DNA from 2 places in the Chryseobacterium sp. WG23 genome. Region 1 is predicted to be linked to the other one. Evidence: riboswitches for the same ligand, from Rfam matches in the RefSeq annotation. Region 1 holds a riboswitch; the other holds the start of a gene.
What was found. A riboswitch is a leader RNA that binds a small molecule or an ion and turns the genes downstream of it on or off. The one in region 1 is predicted to bind S-adenosylmethionine.

Region 1 (7,519 bases):
AGATCTGATGGAATCTGCCAATGAAATTTTAGGTTTCGATATTCTTTCCATTATGTTTAACGGAGCAGATGAGGATCTTAAGAAAACAGAGGTTACCCAGCCTTCAATTTTTATACATTCAGTAGCAGCATTAAAAGCAGTAAACGGTCTTGGAGCTGAAATGGTAGCAGGACACTCGTTAGGAGAGTTCTCAGCATTGGTAGCTAACGGAGTTTTATCTTTTGATGATGGTTTGAAATTAGTATCCGAAAGAGCTAAAGCTATGCAGGAGGCTTGTGATGCAAATCCAAGTTCAATGGCAGCTATTCTAGGACTGGAAGATGCCAAAGTAGAAGAAATCTGTGCTCAGATCAATGGGATTGTAGTTCCTGCCAATTATAACTGCCCGGGGCAGCTTGTAATTTCGGGAGAAACACCTGCAGTAGAAGAAGCTTGTGCTAAATTGAAAGAAGCAGGAGCAAAAAGAGCATTACTACTGGCTGTAAACGGAGCTTTCCATTCGCCATTAATGCAGCCTGCACAAGAAAGGCTAGCTGCAGCCATTGAGAAAACAAAATTCAGAAAAGCTACTATTCCGGTATATCAGAATATCACTACTACAGCGGTAACAAATCCTGATGAGATTAAACAAAACCTTATTGATCAACTTACCGGTCCTGTAAAATGGACACAGTCTGTTCAGAATATGATCAAAGATGGAGCTTCTAATTTTGTAGAAGTTGGACCTGGAAAAACCCTTCAGGGGCTGATCAAAAAAATTGACGGATCTGTAGACGCTGTTTCTGCAATCTAAAATAAAAAAATATGAACGCGATATTTTCACCGGGCAAGCTTATGCTTACTTCAGAATATTTCGCGATAGACGGAGCTCTTGTCCTGGCGGTACCTACCAAGCTTGGACAAGAGTTTTTTTTTGAAGAAAGAAATGACAACAAATCCCTGATTCTTTGGGAAGCATTTCATCAGAACAAATTATGGCTAAAGGCTGTTATAGATTATAAGAATTGGCAGATTCTTGAAGCCAATATTCCTGCAAGTACTGAATTTATTCTAAAAACATTAAAGAATGTACAGCAGCTTTCCGACATAAAATTCAAAAACGATTGTACTTACCATTTAAAAACAAATCTTCAGTTTCCTGCGGATTTTGGACTTGGAAGCAGTTCTACCTTAATGAATAATCTGGCAGAATGGGCCAGAATTGATCCTTTTTATTTGAACTCCATCAGTTTGGGAGGAAGTGGATATGATGTTGCAGTCGCAAAAGAAAAATCTGCTGTTCTTTTTCAAAGTAAACCGGAAATCAAATATGAGAAGGTAACTTTCAGTCCTCCTTTTAAAAATGAATTGATTTTTATTCACCTGAATCAAAAACAAGATAGCAGGGAAGGAATCAGTTTTTACAAGTCAAAAAAGAAATCTCCGGAATTGGTTGATGAATTTTCAGATATCACAAAGAAAATTTTGTTATGCAGTGAATTGCAAAATTTTTCTGAGCTAATGGCGATTCATGAGCAAAAAATTTCCAATTTTCTTGAAATTCCTACAGTTAAAGAGAGATTATTCTCAGACTGCCCTTGTTTTGTCAAAAGTTTGGGGGCATGGGGTGGAGATTTCGTGATGAGTGCTAAATTTGGGAGCTATAAAGACTATTTTTGGGAGAAGGGTTTTACTAGTGTTTTTGAATGGCAAGATATAATTAATTTATAATCAATAATTTACAAGCCCCTTTTTTTATTTGCGATTCTGACTTATATCAGTATATTTAAACCACCTTTAACAAATAATTAATATTATTTTTGTTGAACTCAATAAAGAAATAGAAAATATAAGTAAAATGAAAAACACTAAAATCATCCAGGATTTAGAGAAATTAGGGATTAAAGGAAACTATGAAGTAGTATATAATCCTTCTTATGAAGAATTATATCAGGCTGAAGTTTCTCCTGAAAATCAAGGATTTGAGAAAGCTGAGCTTACAGAATCTGGCGCGGTATCGGTAAAAACAGGAATTTTCACAGGTCGTTCACCTAAAGACAGATATATTGTTCAGGATGATGTTACAAGAGATACAATTTTCTGGGATGGTAAAGTAAACTTACCTACCACTTCGGAAATTTTCGGGTCTTGTAAAGAACTAGTGATGGATCAGCTGGCAGAAGCAAAAAAAATCTATGTTGTAGATGCTTTCTGTGGGACAAATGCTGATACAAGACTTAAAGTAAGATTTATTGTTGAAGTGGCATGGCAGGCACATTTCGTGACCAATATGTTCATCCGCCCTTCTCATTTTGAGCTTGAAAACTTCGGAGAGCCTGATTTCACTGTAATCAATGGTTCTAAAACTACGAATCCAAATTGGGAAGCTCAGGGATTAAACTCTGAAAACTTCATCATGTTCAACCTTACTGAAAAACTACAGATCATTGGTGGTACTTGGTACGGAGGTGAGATGAAGAAAGGAATGTTTGCAATGATGAACTATTACCTACCATTAAAAGGTATGGCTTCAATGCACTGTTCTGCAAATGTAGGAGAAGAAGGTGATGTTGCTTTATTCTTTGGTCTTTCAGGAACTGGTAAAACTACTTTATCAGCAGATCCGAAAAGATACCTGATCGGTGACGATGAGCACGGATGGGATAATAACGGAGTATTCAACTATGAAGGGGGATGCTACGCTAAGGTTATCGATTTATCAAAAGAAAAAGAACCGGATATCTTCAGAGCAATCAAGAGAGATGCACTTCTTGAAAACGTTGTTGTGAACAATGGAGTGGCAGATTATACAGACGGATCAATCACTGAAAACACAAGAGTTTCTTATCCAATCTATCATATCAACAAAATTGTATTGCCATCTAAGGCAGGGCACGCTAAAAAGATTGTTTATCTTTCAGCAGATGCATTCGGAGTACTTCCTCCGGTTTCTATCCTGAATGAAGATCAGGCTCAGTACCATTTCCTTTGCGGTTATACTTCAAAACTTGCCGGAACAGAAAGAGGAATTACAGAACCTCAGCCATCTTTCTCACCTGCATTTGGTGAAGCATTTCTTACATTACACCCTACAATGTACTCTAAAACATTGATCGGCAAAATGAAAGAGCACGGTGCTAAAGCTTATTTAGTAAATACAGGTTGGAACGGTACAGGAAAAAGAATTTCTTTAAAAGATACAAGAGCAATCATTGATGCTATTATTGACGGTTCTATTGATAACGCTCCTAAAACTCAGGTTCCCATCATGAATCTTGAAATTCCTACCGAACTTCCAAATGTTTCTGCAGGTATTCTGGATCCTAGAGATACTTACGGTAATGTTTCCGAGTGGGAAGAAAAAGCAAAAGACCTTGCTTCAAGATATATTAAAAACTTTGAACAGTACTGTGATACTGAAGCCGGTAAAAAACTAATTGCTTCAGGACCTCAATTACAGGGACAGACTATCTAATAAGATTGCTTACAACATACACAAAAGCCTCATCACTGATGAGGCTTTTCTATTTTTATTGTTTATTTTACAACGCAATCATTTGCAGAATTTGCTAAATCTGAGGAGAAACTGAGAAATTATTTTAATCCCAGTAATGCCAATCTGTATCCCTCCATTCCGAAGCCAGACAAAACAGCATCGGTATTGGCGGCAGTCACAGACTTTTGCCGGAATTCCTCTCTTTTATAAATGTTGCTGATGTGAACTTCCACTTTAGGTTTCTGAATATTTTTTAAACAATCTGCTATGGCATAAGAGTAGTGTGTGAAAGCACCTGGATTGATGACAACAGCATCAAAATCATCTTCCTGAAGCCTGTTGATAAGCTCTCCTTCAATATTGGATTGATAATATTTTAATTCATAAGAATGAAACTCGGATTTTAAATTTTCCAAATAAGTTTCCATGGAGATTGTTCCATAGATTTCCGGTTCTCTGGTGCCTAAAAGATTGAGATTAGGCCCGTTTATAATTAAAACTTTCATTCTATAAAATTAAAACTTTTTCCTTTAAAGAGTAGAATTTTATTTTTTTTCATTTTTCTCCTTTGCATTATCTATAATGATATTTGTCATGTTTGTTAAAGTGCCAATTTTTGTAAGTCCTTATTTTACCGGCTTTTTAATAAAATATTAAGTTAATTTTTGAAAAATTATCATGAAAAATTATAAGTCTACTTGTTTTGTAGACTAAATATTTCTAGATTTGCAGTCATATTTCGATCGGCTTATAAAGAAAGATGGAGGGAACTGACCCAATGAAATCTTAACAACCTGCTCTTGTGCAAGGTGTTACATTCAGCCTTTAAAGGAAAAATAAGCATTAGGTTTATCGTATTTATCGATGCCCTTTGCTGTATTATCTGCAAAGGGCAAAATTTTAATATATGATAAACAAAATTGATTATGATTAATAAAAATTTGATTAGCTCAAAAATTTGGATTCCCCCTGTAGCGGTATTCTTTTTAGGAATTGGAAGCATACACGGGCAGGATACCAAATCTAAAAAAGATACACTCAATGAGAAGGAACTTGATGAAGTGGTGGTGGTAGCTTACGGAAAGGCTAAAAGAACCAGCTATACCGGTTCTGTGGCAACTATTTCCAGTGATAAAATTAACAACAGACCTGTTACCAATATTACCAAAGCATTGGAAGGACAGGTGGCGGGAGTACAAACAACAAGTTCTTCCGGACAGCCGGGATCTACAGCTACAATCAGGATCAGAGGAATTGGCTCTATCAGTGCGTCCAGCGATCCTTTATATGTGGTAGACGGTATTCCTTTTGACGGAAATCTGAACTCTATAAGCCCTAATGATATAGAATCAGTCAGTGTGCTGAAAGATGCTACGGCAAGTGCTCTTTATGGATCAAGAGGGGCGAATGGGATTATTATTATTACGACCAAGTCCGGTAAAAAAGGAGAAGCCAGAATCAACTTTAATATAAGCCAGGGTTTTTCCGGCAGAGCGGTAAAAGACTACGAACAGGTAAATACAGATCAGTATTTCCAGCTGTATTGGGAAGCATTGAGAAACGGATACAGATCCACACAGGTAAATGGGCAGCAGGCAGCCCAGATGGCTACCAATAATCTTATCTCTGAACTGGGTATTAATCCTTATGGAGCTAATTATTCAAAACCTGTAGGTACAGACGGGAAATTGTTACCCGGAGCAATACCATTATGGAATGATGACTGGAGAGATGTTTTACAGAGAGTGGCTTCCAGGAATCAGGTAGATCTGGATATCAGTGGAGGAAGTGAAAAAAGCAATTACTTTTTCTCATTGGGATATCTTGATGATAAAGGGATTGCCATTGAATCCGGATTTAAAAAATACAGCACAAGGTTAAAACTCAATTCTGAAGTTAAGAAATGGCTGAATGTAGGGGTGAATTTAAGTTATACCAACAGCATTCAGCAGGCTCCTACGTCTTCAGATTCCAATACAAGCAATGTTATCCAGGCAGCAAGATCTGTTCCTTCGTTTTATCCTTATTATGAGAGAAACCCCGATGGGTCATATATATTGGATGGTGCAGGAAACAGAATTTACGATTTTGGAAAATACAGGCCTACCAACGCTCTTCAGAATCAAAATTTAGCGGCAACTTTACCTTTAGATAAAAACGAAAATAAAGAAGATAACTTCTCTGGAAAAGGTTTTATGGACTTCACATTCTTACCTGAATTGAAGTTCAGGACAAGTTTTTCCGTAGATTTAGTCAATTATAATGGACATTATTATTCAAACCCACTTATTGGGCAGGGTAGTGAGATTGGAGGATCGGTCACAAAGTCAAACAGCAGAACTTTATCTTATACCACGAGTAATATTCTGACGTTTGATAAAAAATTCGGAAAGCATCATTTTAATGTGTTGGCAGGTCAGGAATTTTATAAATATGATTATCAGACAATCTCCGGTACCCGAAGTCAGTTTTCACTTCCATACTATTATGAGCCGGATGCTGCAGCCTTGTTGGGGAGTTTCAGTGGAAACAGTGATAAGGTCAGCCTGCTAAGTTATCTTGGAAAAGTGGAATATGATTTTAACAATACCTATTTCCTGTCAGCCTCAGGAAGGGCAGACGGTTCTTCAAGATTCTTTGAGGATAACCGTTGGGGGAAATTCTGGTCTGTAGGAGGTTCATGGAAGATTTCTAACGAGGGATTTATAAAAAATCTGAATTTCTTTAATCAACTGACACTTCGTGCAAGTTATGGAGGGCAGGGGAATGATAAATTATTACAGCCTAATAAACTACCTCTTTATTACGCTTACCAGGAGCTTTATAAATTTTATAACAACCTTGGTGAGCCTGGTGCCGTACTTGAGAAAGCGAGAACCAACGGCTTAAAGTGGGAGACGAATCTTAATCTGAACGTAGGATTAGAGTTTGCGATTCTTAATAACAGAGTGAAAGGAAATATCGAATATTTTGAGCGAAAAAGCCAGGATCTTCTATTTAATATGCCGGTAGCTCCGTCTTTAGGGATTAATGATTTCCCGGCCAATATCGGAACCATAAAAAATACAGGTTTTGAATTCTCCCTTTTTACGACGCCAATCAAGACGGATGATTTCCAATGGAATTTAGACCTTAACCTGAGTACACTGAATAATAAGATTACGAAATTACCTAAAGGTTCTATCCTTACCGGAACGAAGCTGTTACAGGTAGGAGGTTCTGTATATGATTTCTATATTCCGGAATGGGCAGGGGTAGATGCAAGTAACGGAAGACCATTATGGAAAACCATTGGTACAGATGCTAATGGAAACACAGTGGAAGGAACTACTTCTGAATATGCAAAAGCAACAAGAACATTGCAGGGATCTGCATTGCCAAAAGTAACCGGAGGGCTTAGTACAAGTATTACCTATAAGAATTTCGACTTCTCGGGATTGCTGACTTTCAAAATCGGAGGTAAAATTCTTGATACCGATTATACCTCAATTATGCATAACGGAAGCGCCGGAGGTCGTGCGTGGAGTGTAGAAATGTTAAACAGATGGACGCCTGAAAATCCTAATACGGATGTACCTGCATTGAGTACAATTACCAATAACTGGACGTCCAATTCTTCAAGATTCTTATATTCCGGAACGTATGCAAGACTTAAAAATGTAAGTCTGGGATATACTCTTCCTTCAGATTATTTTGAAAAACTTGGACTTAAAAAGTTCAGAATCTATGTTCAGGCAGAAAATCTTCTGACCTTCTATAAGCATAAAGGAATGGATCCTGAACAGGCATTGGACGGTACTACTTATTACAGGTATCCTGCCATGAGAACAATCACTTTTGGTCTTCAGGCAACTCTTTAACTTTTAAAATTGAAACAATGAAAAAATTAAAATATTTATCTTTTGCCTTACTTACAGCATGGTCATTGACCAGCTGTGAAAGTGACCTGGCAACAGCTCCTACCGATCAGGCTAATGATGTGGAAGTTTTTAAAACTGCTGAAAGTGCAGAAACAGTAATCAACGGAACCTGGGCCAGATTCAA
Region 2 (7,519 bases), on a different contig from region 1:
GAAGCCGTAAGAAAAATTGAAGTAAAAGACTTCCCTGCATTCATTATTACAGATGATAAAGGAAATGATTTCTTCGCAAATCTTGCCCACTAGTTAGTTTAAAATTAAAATAAATTATAAAATAGAGCCTATATCTTTTGTGTAAAAAAGAAAAAAGCTCTATTTTTGCCTAAAATCTAAAGAGAATGATAACTATTTTATCAGCATTTTGGCCGTTCTACCAGTTCCTATGGACTGTATTCTTTATTACTATGTTCTTAGTAGGGTTCTGGTGTATTTTTATGTTCTTCGGATTGGTCATTCCAATGTGGCTTACGGAAGGTTTGAAAGAATACTTTGGAAAAGTAAAGGCTTTCGATCCTGAAGATATCAGAAGAAAGAATATTTATGAGCAGGAAGGTGTAGAGGTTCTTTACAACCAGCCTAAGGGTAACGGACCTTTCATTCACGATCACGGACATCATCATTAATTGATTGTCATTGCTTTTTCACCTTAATTCTGAAAAAGTAATATCAAAGCAAAACAACATATATAAACCGCTTAATTTTTTAGGCGGTTTTTCTATTTGTTATTTCTCAGATTTTCAGGAGCAACACCAAATTTCTTTTTAAAGGCGCGTGTAAAATTCTGTACATATTCATACCCGCATTCAATAGCGATTTCTTTGATCATTACATCACTGTTGGTAATCAGTTTTTTCGCCTTTAGCATTCTTAGTTCAGAAATATAATGGGATATGGTCATATGATACTGGGTTTTGAATTCCTGCCGGATTATATTCTGATTAATCCCGAGTAGTTTTCCTATTTCTTCAGCCTTTATATTGCTGTGGTAATTTTCATCCAGGTATTTTTTGATCATTTCCGGAGTCCCCGGTTTTGATGGTCCCCTGTTTTTTTCATGGAACTGCTCAAATACAAGAATAAGAAGCTTAATAATCTTTGCCTCGATAAACAACTTCTGAATAACACCTTTCTTTGGAGAATCTATGATTTCTTTAAGAATCATATGCATTTCAACGGTCATGTTGGGAGGTGTTTCTTTATGCAGATAGATGAAATTATTCGTGATCATATTTTCCAGTATATCCGTGCTTTCCTGGCTGGATTGAGGATTAATAAGGTTGACAATATACTGATAGTCAATCCGGATCAGCAAATATTTGAGTGCTTCCTGACTCTCACAGTGTAATTCAGCTTTATTTTCTTCCGAAGAATAATAAAGGATGTATTGATTTTTTCTAAAAACCATTGGAAGCAGGCAGGTAGATTTTTCAAGATAAATGTCTGACCCCAACAGGAAGAGCAGGGTAAAGCTCGATCCAGCTTCCAGTATTGAAGTTCTTGAATATCGTTCGGAACAAAATTCTATGCTAATATTATCTGAGGCAAATAATATCTTTTCTCCATTTAAATAACTCATAATCAGCATTGTTTTTAATGATATCCATATATAACTCCTATACCGGATAACTAAAAGTTGGGAAATGATAACTCTGAATTAAACGGGAAAGCTACTTTTGTGCAAAATTAATTAAATTTAGAATAATTAAAAATAATATTGATTATGTTTGAAAATCTATATTTTGCGATGAGAAAAATAAATGTGGGAATGATGCTGATATTCATTGCTTTGAATAGTTTATATGCACAGGGAAATCCACAAAACTGTACAAATACAGATCCTGGAAATAATCCTGGAGATGTAGGATGTGTGAAATTTACATACCGTGGCCAAACAGTTTCTTATACTACGGTAAGAGGAAATGATGGAAAAATATGGCTGCAGCAGAATCTGGGAAGCTCTAAGGTAGCCTCTTCTCTGGATGATGAAGCTTCATATGGTGATCTTTTTCAATGGGGAAGATGGGATGACGGACATCAGGAAAGAAATTCTGCCACCATTTCTGCTCCAACCCCTAACAGACCGGATGGTTTAGCAGGAGTGAGCTCGTATATCATAGGAACACCCGCGTGGTGGTCCACTCTTGAGCCTACTGATGAATGGACTGCAAAGAACATAGATGGGCTAGGAAAAACAGTGGGTGTAGACCCATGCAAGGCAATAGGTGCTGATTGGAGAATGCCAACACAGGCAGACTGGGGGAGTATTGTTAACCTTGAAGGTGTTACGGCTCCCGCAAGTGCTTACAACAGTCATCTGAAATTGCCTGCAGGAGGATATCGCAGTTCTTCAGACGCTAGTTTTACTTTTGTAGGAAAGAGAGGATATTTCTGGAGTTCGGATATATCCGGACTTGGAGGGAAATATCTGTACGTAGGGACCATAAGTGCGAATGCTTCAGCAGGGGCACCCAGAGGGCAGGGGGCATCGGTAAGATGTATTAAACCTACCTCGGAACTTGCTACTTCGGAGGTAAGACTCAATCATAACAACATAGGGGTTTATCCCAATCCAACAAAAGGAATTCTGACCATTAAAGCAGATTCCACGATTGAAAGTATAAACATAACAAATACGGTAGGACAAAAGATGGACGCCGGGTTTTTAAATGATCAGATGAATATGACAGGACTTCCGGACGGTTTATACATTGTAGAAATAAAATTAAAAAACGGACAGACGGTTTCTAAAAAGATTATTAAAGGATAAGCAGTCTTCTTGTAGAATCACTGTATTCCCTTTACATAAAATAGTTCACTTCAATTACAATTACTTTTATTAGGGAGGCTTATGAAATTTTTCATAAGCCTTTTTTATGCTGCGTTTGTAAATCGTAAAAACGGCTTTTGCATATTGAAAAAAATAGTCTACTTTTGCAGTAGATTTATCAAGAAAGGTGGAGGGATTTGGCCCAAAGAAACCTTAGCAACCTACACAATTCCAACAGTGTAAAGGTGCTAATTCCAACCCGATGGGGGAGATAATTGAAGTCAATATTCTTATATGAATTCCATTTCTTGAAGTCTTGTGTGTCTGAGGATTGATTCTCGGAATGTATAATAATTTTTGCAGGAACAAAAGATGAAAAAAGTAAGCATAGCTGTATTATTGCTTGGTGCCATTGGGATCGCTGCCCAGGAACAGGAAGAAAAAGGAAAACAAATTGAAGATATTATCATCGTAGGCAACCGAAATGTTAAAAGGACAAAACTAGAGACGCCGGTTCCTGTAGATGTTATTAATATCGATAAAATACAGAAAGCATCCCCACAAATAACGGTTCAGGATTTATTGAACTATGTCATTCCCTCATTTAATTCTGTAAGACAGTCTGCTTCTGACGGAACCGAGCATATTGATCCAGTGACATTGAGAGGAATGGGCCCGGATCAGGTCTTAGTATTGGTTAATGGGAAAAGAAGACATACCACTTCTTTGGTCAACTATCAGAATACAGTTGGAAATGGTTCTGTGGGAACAGATTTGAGTACAATTCCTGTTATTGCTATTGAAAAAATTGAAGTATTAAGAGATGGAGCAGCGGCACAGTATGGCTCTGATGCCATTGCGGGAGTAATCAATATTATTCTCAAAAAGAATGCAGGCGCATCAGCAAGTATTACCTACGGATTAAGCGGAAGGAATGATGGGGACACCTACCAGGCAGGAGTTAATTACGGGGCATCATTAGGAAAAAAAGAAGGTTACGTCAATCTTTCGTTACAGCTAAGCCACAGAGGAAAAACAACAAGGACTCAAAATCATGATTTAGATATTTTCGGAAATAATTTTGCGTATCCTTTCGCTGATGATCCTGAGGCCGCAAGAGCTGCAGATGATGAGGAAATTAAAAAAAGGGGTTTAACCCGTGATTACTTCAACTTTCAGATTGGAGACGCACAGATCAAGCAGGCGCAGCTGTTTTTTAATTCAGAATATTCTTTTAATAACAATTTTAAACTTTATTCCTTTGGAGGCTTCAGTATTAAAGAAGGAAAAGGATATGGTTTCAGAAGGCTTCCCAGTGAAACGTTTAATGTTGTTTCATCCATTTATCCCAATGGATTTCAGGCGGAGCTGGGATCTCAGGTATATGATATCTCTTATGCCGTCGGAGCAAAATATAATGTAAACAACTGGCTTTTTGATGTAAGCAATACATTTGGAAACAATACGTTCAATTATAATGTAAGCAATACGAATAATGCTTCTTTAGGAGCAAAATCGCCGACCCGATTTTATGCCGGAGCACACAGTTTTCTGCAAAATACCCTTAATCTTGATGTTTCTAGAAATATAAACCGGATTAATATTGCATTTGGAGGTGAATTCAGATTTGAACAATATCAGATCAAATCCGGAGATCCTGCATCTTATACTCAGTATGATGTTAACGGAAATGTAGCTGGTACGGGATCAACAGTGATCGGAGCAGGAGGATCGCAATCATTCATTGGCTTTTCACCGGATAATACTTTAAAAAAAGACAGGCATTCTACAGCGGTATATGCTGATATATCTTATGATTTGGATAAAAAGCTGAATATTGATGCAGCAGCAAGGTTTGAAAACTATTCTGATTTTGGAAATACCCTGAATGGAAAACTAGCCGTACGGTATGAGTTTATAAAAAATTATGCTGTAAGAGCAGCAGTAGGAACAGGTTTCAGAGCTCCTTCCCTACAGCAGCAGTATTTCAATAATTCTTATGCAGATATTTCAACTTCAGGATCTACGATTGTAACCAAAGGGATTTTTAATAATGACAGTAAAGCTGCACAGGTGCTTGGATTTGATAAGCTAAAACAGGAAACCTCTGTCAACGGAAGCGTTGGATTTACTTTAAAGCCGGTGAAAGGCCTATTCATTACTTTAGACGGATACTTCATTAAAGTGAAAGACAGGATTGTCATTACAAGTAATATTACAGATTCCAGGTTATCAGACCCTGATGTAGTAGGCGTGGGAAAAGAGGTCGAAAGCGGAAGGTTTTTTGCTAATGCTATTGATACCGAAACCAAAGGAGTGGATCTGGTTATTTCCTATGACTGGAAGTTGGAAGGCGGAAACCTTAATATAAACCTTGCCGGAAATTATACAGAAACAAAAATTACAGATTTTCATTTTCCTGAAAACCTGGGAACTCCTCAGAATGAATTTTTTGGACCCGACCAGATCAATATTATTGAAACTTTATCACCCAAAACAAAAGCCTCATTAGGATTGAATTATGGAATTGGAAAGTTTAATTTTCTCGTAAGAAATACCTATTTTGGTAAAGTAATAAGGGACGGATATCCTTTTGGAAGCGTTCAGGAATTTTCGCCGAAGGTGATTACAGATGTCAGTGTAGGATATGATATTACAAAAAATATCAACTTTACCGTAGGTGCTAATAATGTCTTTGATGTATTCCCTGATCGTCAGATTTATGAAAATTCATATTATGGAGTATTTAAATATGCTCCTGTACAAATGGGAACTTTGGGTAGCTATTTCTTCGGAAGGCTTAATTTTAATTTTTAATCATCAATGAATACTCCTTCACATCAGATCGGCTGGAAAACAGCTGCAGCTATTGTGGTTTCCAATATGATAGGAACCGGAATTTTTACAACACTGGGATTTCAGTTGTCTGATATTACAAATACCTACAGCATCTTTCTGCTATGGAGTATTGGTGGAATTCTGGCATTATTCGGGGCTTTTTGCTATGCCGAATTAGGATCTCATTTTAAAGGAAATGGGGGTGATTTCATCTATCTCAAAGAAACCTATCATCCGTTATTCGGATACCTTATCAGCTGGATATCTTTGATTATTGGTTTCTCTTCCCCGGTGGCTTTAGCGGCGTTAGCCATGTCAAAATATCTCTCAGTATTTCAATACACGTTTGGAAATGGTTTTGCCATCGCAGTGATTTTTATCGTAGCGGCTGCCTTATCCTTTAGTTTAAAAGCTTCAAGTAGATTTCATAATTTTTTCACGTTAATCAAAATCACTTTTATTATCGTTTTGGTTATTTTGGGTGTAGGACTTTCAGAATCTGCCCAAATGGGAAACGGTCTTAACTTCAGTGACAGCTGGCAGAATGAAATCATGCTTCCTGCTTTTGCTACTTCTCTGGTTTTTGTTACCTATTCATATACCGGTTGGAATTCAGCATCTTATATTGCCGGAGAGATCAAGGATGTACAGAAAAACCTTCCCAAATCTCTGATTATAGGAACTGTTTTTGTGACAGTAAGCTATATTTTAGTCAATTACATTATGCTGAAGCACGCTTCAGTGGATCAATTGGCAGGAAAAGAGGATGTAATGGGTGAAGCTGCGGTTAATATGCTGGGCTCTGCCTTTGGAAAAATAGTGAATATCTTTATTGCCTTACAACTGATTGCAACCATTAGTGGCTATTTATGGGTAGGTTCGAGGCTTACTCAGGCTTTTGCGAAGGATACTTATCTGTGGGAACCTCTTTCAGCAGGCAATAAAAAAGGAATCCCGGTAAGAGCTGTTTTTGCTCATGCTGTTATTGCTTCGGTAATTATTTTAACAGGAAGTTTTAAAGAGATTTTCGTTTATACAGCATTCATTCTTCAGTTATTTGCCAGTCTGGCTATTTCTACAGTATATTTTCTTAAAAAAGAAGACCGGAAAATATTTAAATCCAATGCTTTTTATATTTTCCCCACTGTTTTTTTACTGTTCAGTATTTATATCCTTTATTTTACTTTGATTCACAATCCTAAGGAAAGTTGTATTGGGTTGGGAATTGTAGCAGTAGGAATTACATTGTACTTAATCGATAGAAAACTTTCTAAAAGGAGTAAGCCGGAAACTGATGATTCCAAAAGTGAATAAGTGAATTTGTAAATTGACCTTCTGATATTGTACTCTATTGTTCAAAAATTTATGCTGATTTGTAATTTTAATTTTGAATTAATAATCCTTATCTTTGCACCCACAAAAATTCTATAATGTCTAAATCATTAATTCCAAAATTAGAAGCTATAAAACAGAGATATAATGAGGTTGCAGACCTTATTATACAGCCTGATGTCATTTCAGACCAAAAAAGATATTCTTCTTTGAACAAAGAATATAGTGATTTGGGTAAAATTGTAAAGGTTTATGATCAGTACAAAGGAGCCTTGGATGCTATTGAAGAATCTGATGAGATCATTGCTGATGGTTCGGATAGAGATTTGGTAGATCTTGCAAAAGAAGAAAAATTAGAAGCCCAGGCTAAGATTCCCGGTTTGGAGGAAGAGCTGAAAGTATTGCTTATTCCTAAGGATCCTGCAGATGACAAAAACATTATTGTAGAATTACGTGCCGGAACCGGAGGTGATGAAGCAGCTATTTTTGTGGAAGATATCTACAGAATGTACTCCATGTACTTTAAAACAAAAGGTTGGAGACATGAAGTGACAGATTCTAATGAAGCTGCAAAAGGCTACAAAGAACTGATCATGAAGGTGGAAGGTGAAGGTGTTTACGGAATTATGAAATTCGAATCAGGAGTTCACCGTGTACAGCGTGTACCGGAAACAGAATCTCAGGGAAGAGTTCATACCTCTGCCATTACCATTGCTGTTTTACCTGAAGCTGAAG

Region 2: another riboswitch for S-adenosylmethionine. It lies ahead of MP477_RS06275 (TonB-dependent siderophore receptor); the one in region 1 lies ahead of MP477_RS15970 (TonB-dependent receptor).

Annotation. Positions count from the first base shown of each region.
Region 1 covers NZ_JALCZE010000010.1:71,172-78,690, forward strand. The annotation lists gene fabD (ACP S-malonyltransferase) at 1-793, shown strand, start outside; gene MP477_RS15955 (GYDIA family GHMP kinase) at 805-1,710, shown strand; gene pckA (phosphoenolpyruvate carboxykinase (ATP)) at 1,838-3,454, shown strand; gene MP477_RS15965 (type II 3-dehydroquinate dehydratase) at 3,574-3,981, opposite strand; SAM riboswitch class I at 4,221-4,318, shown strand; gene MP477_RS15970 (TonB-dependent receptor) at 4,402-7,335, shown strand; gene MP477_RS15975 (RagB/SusD family nutrient uptake outer membrane protein) at 7,353-7,519, shown strand, end outside.
Region 2 covers NZ_JALCZE010000003.1:220,568-228,086, forward strand. The annotation lists gene MP477_RS06255 (fumarate hydratase) at 1-93, shown strand, start outside; gene MP477_RS06260 (hypothetical protein) at 186-470, shown strand; gene MP477_RS06265 (helix-turn-helix transcriptional regulator) at 563-1,423, opposite strand; gene MP477_RS06270 (T9SS type A sorting domain-containing protein) at 1,568-2,614, shown strand; SAM riboswitch class I at 2,787-2,892, shown strand; gene MP477_RS06275 (TonB-dependent siderophore receptor) at 2,987-5,431, shown strand; gene MP477_RS06280 (APC family permease) at 5,438-6,766, shown strand; gene prfA (peptide chain release factor 1) at 6,883-7,519, shown strand, end outside.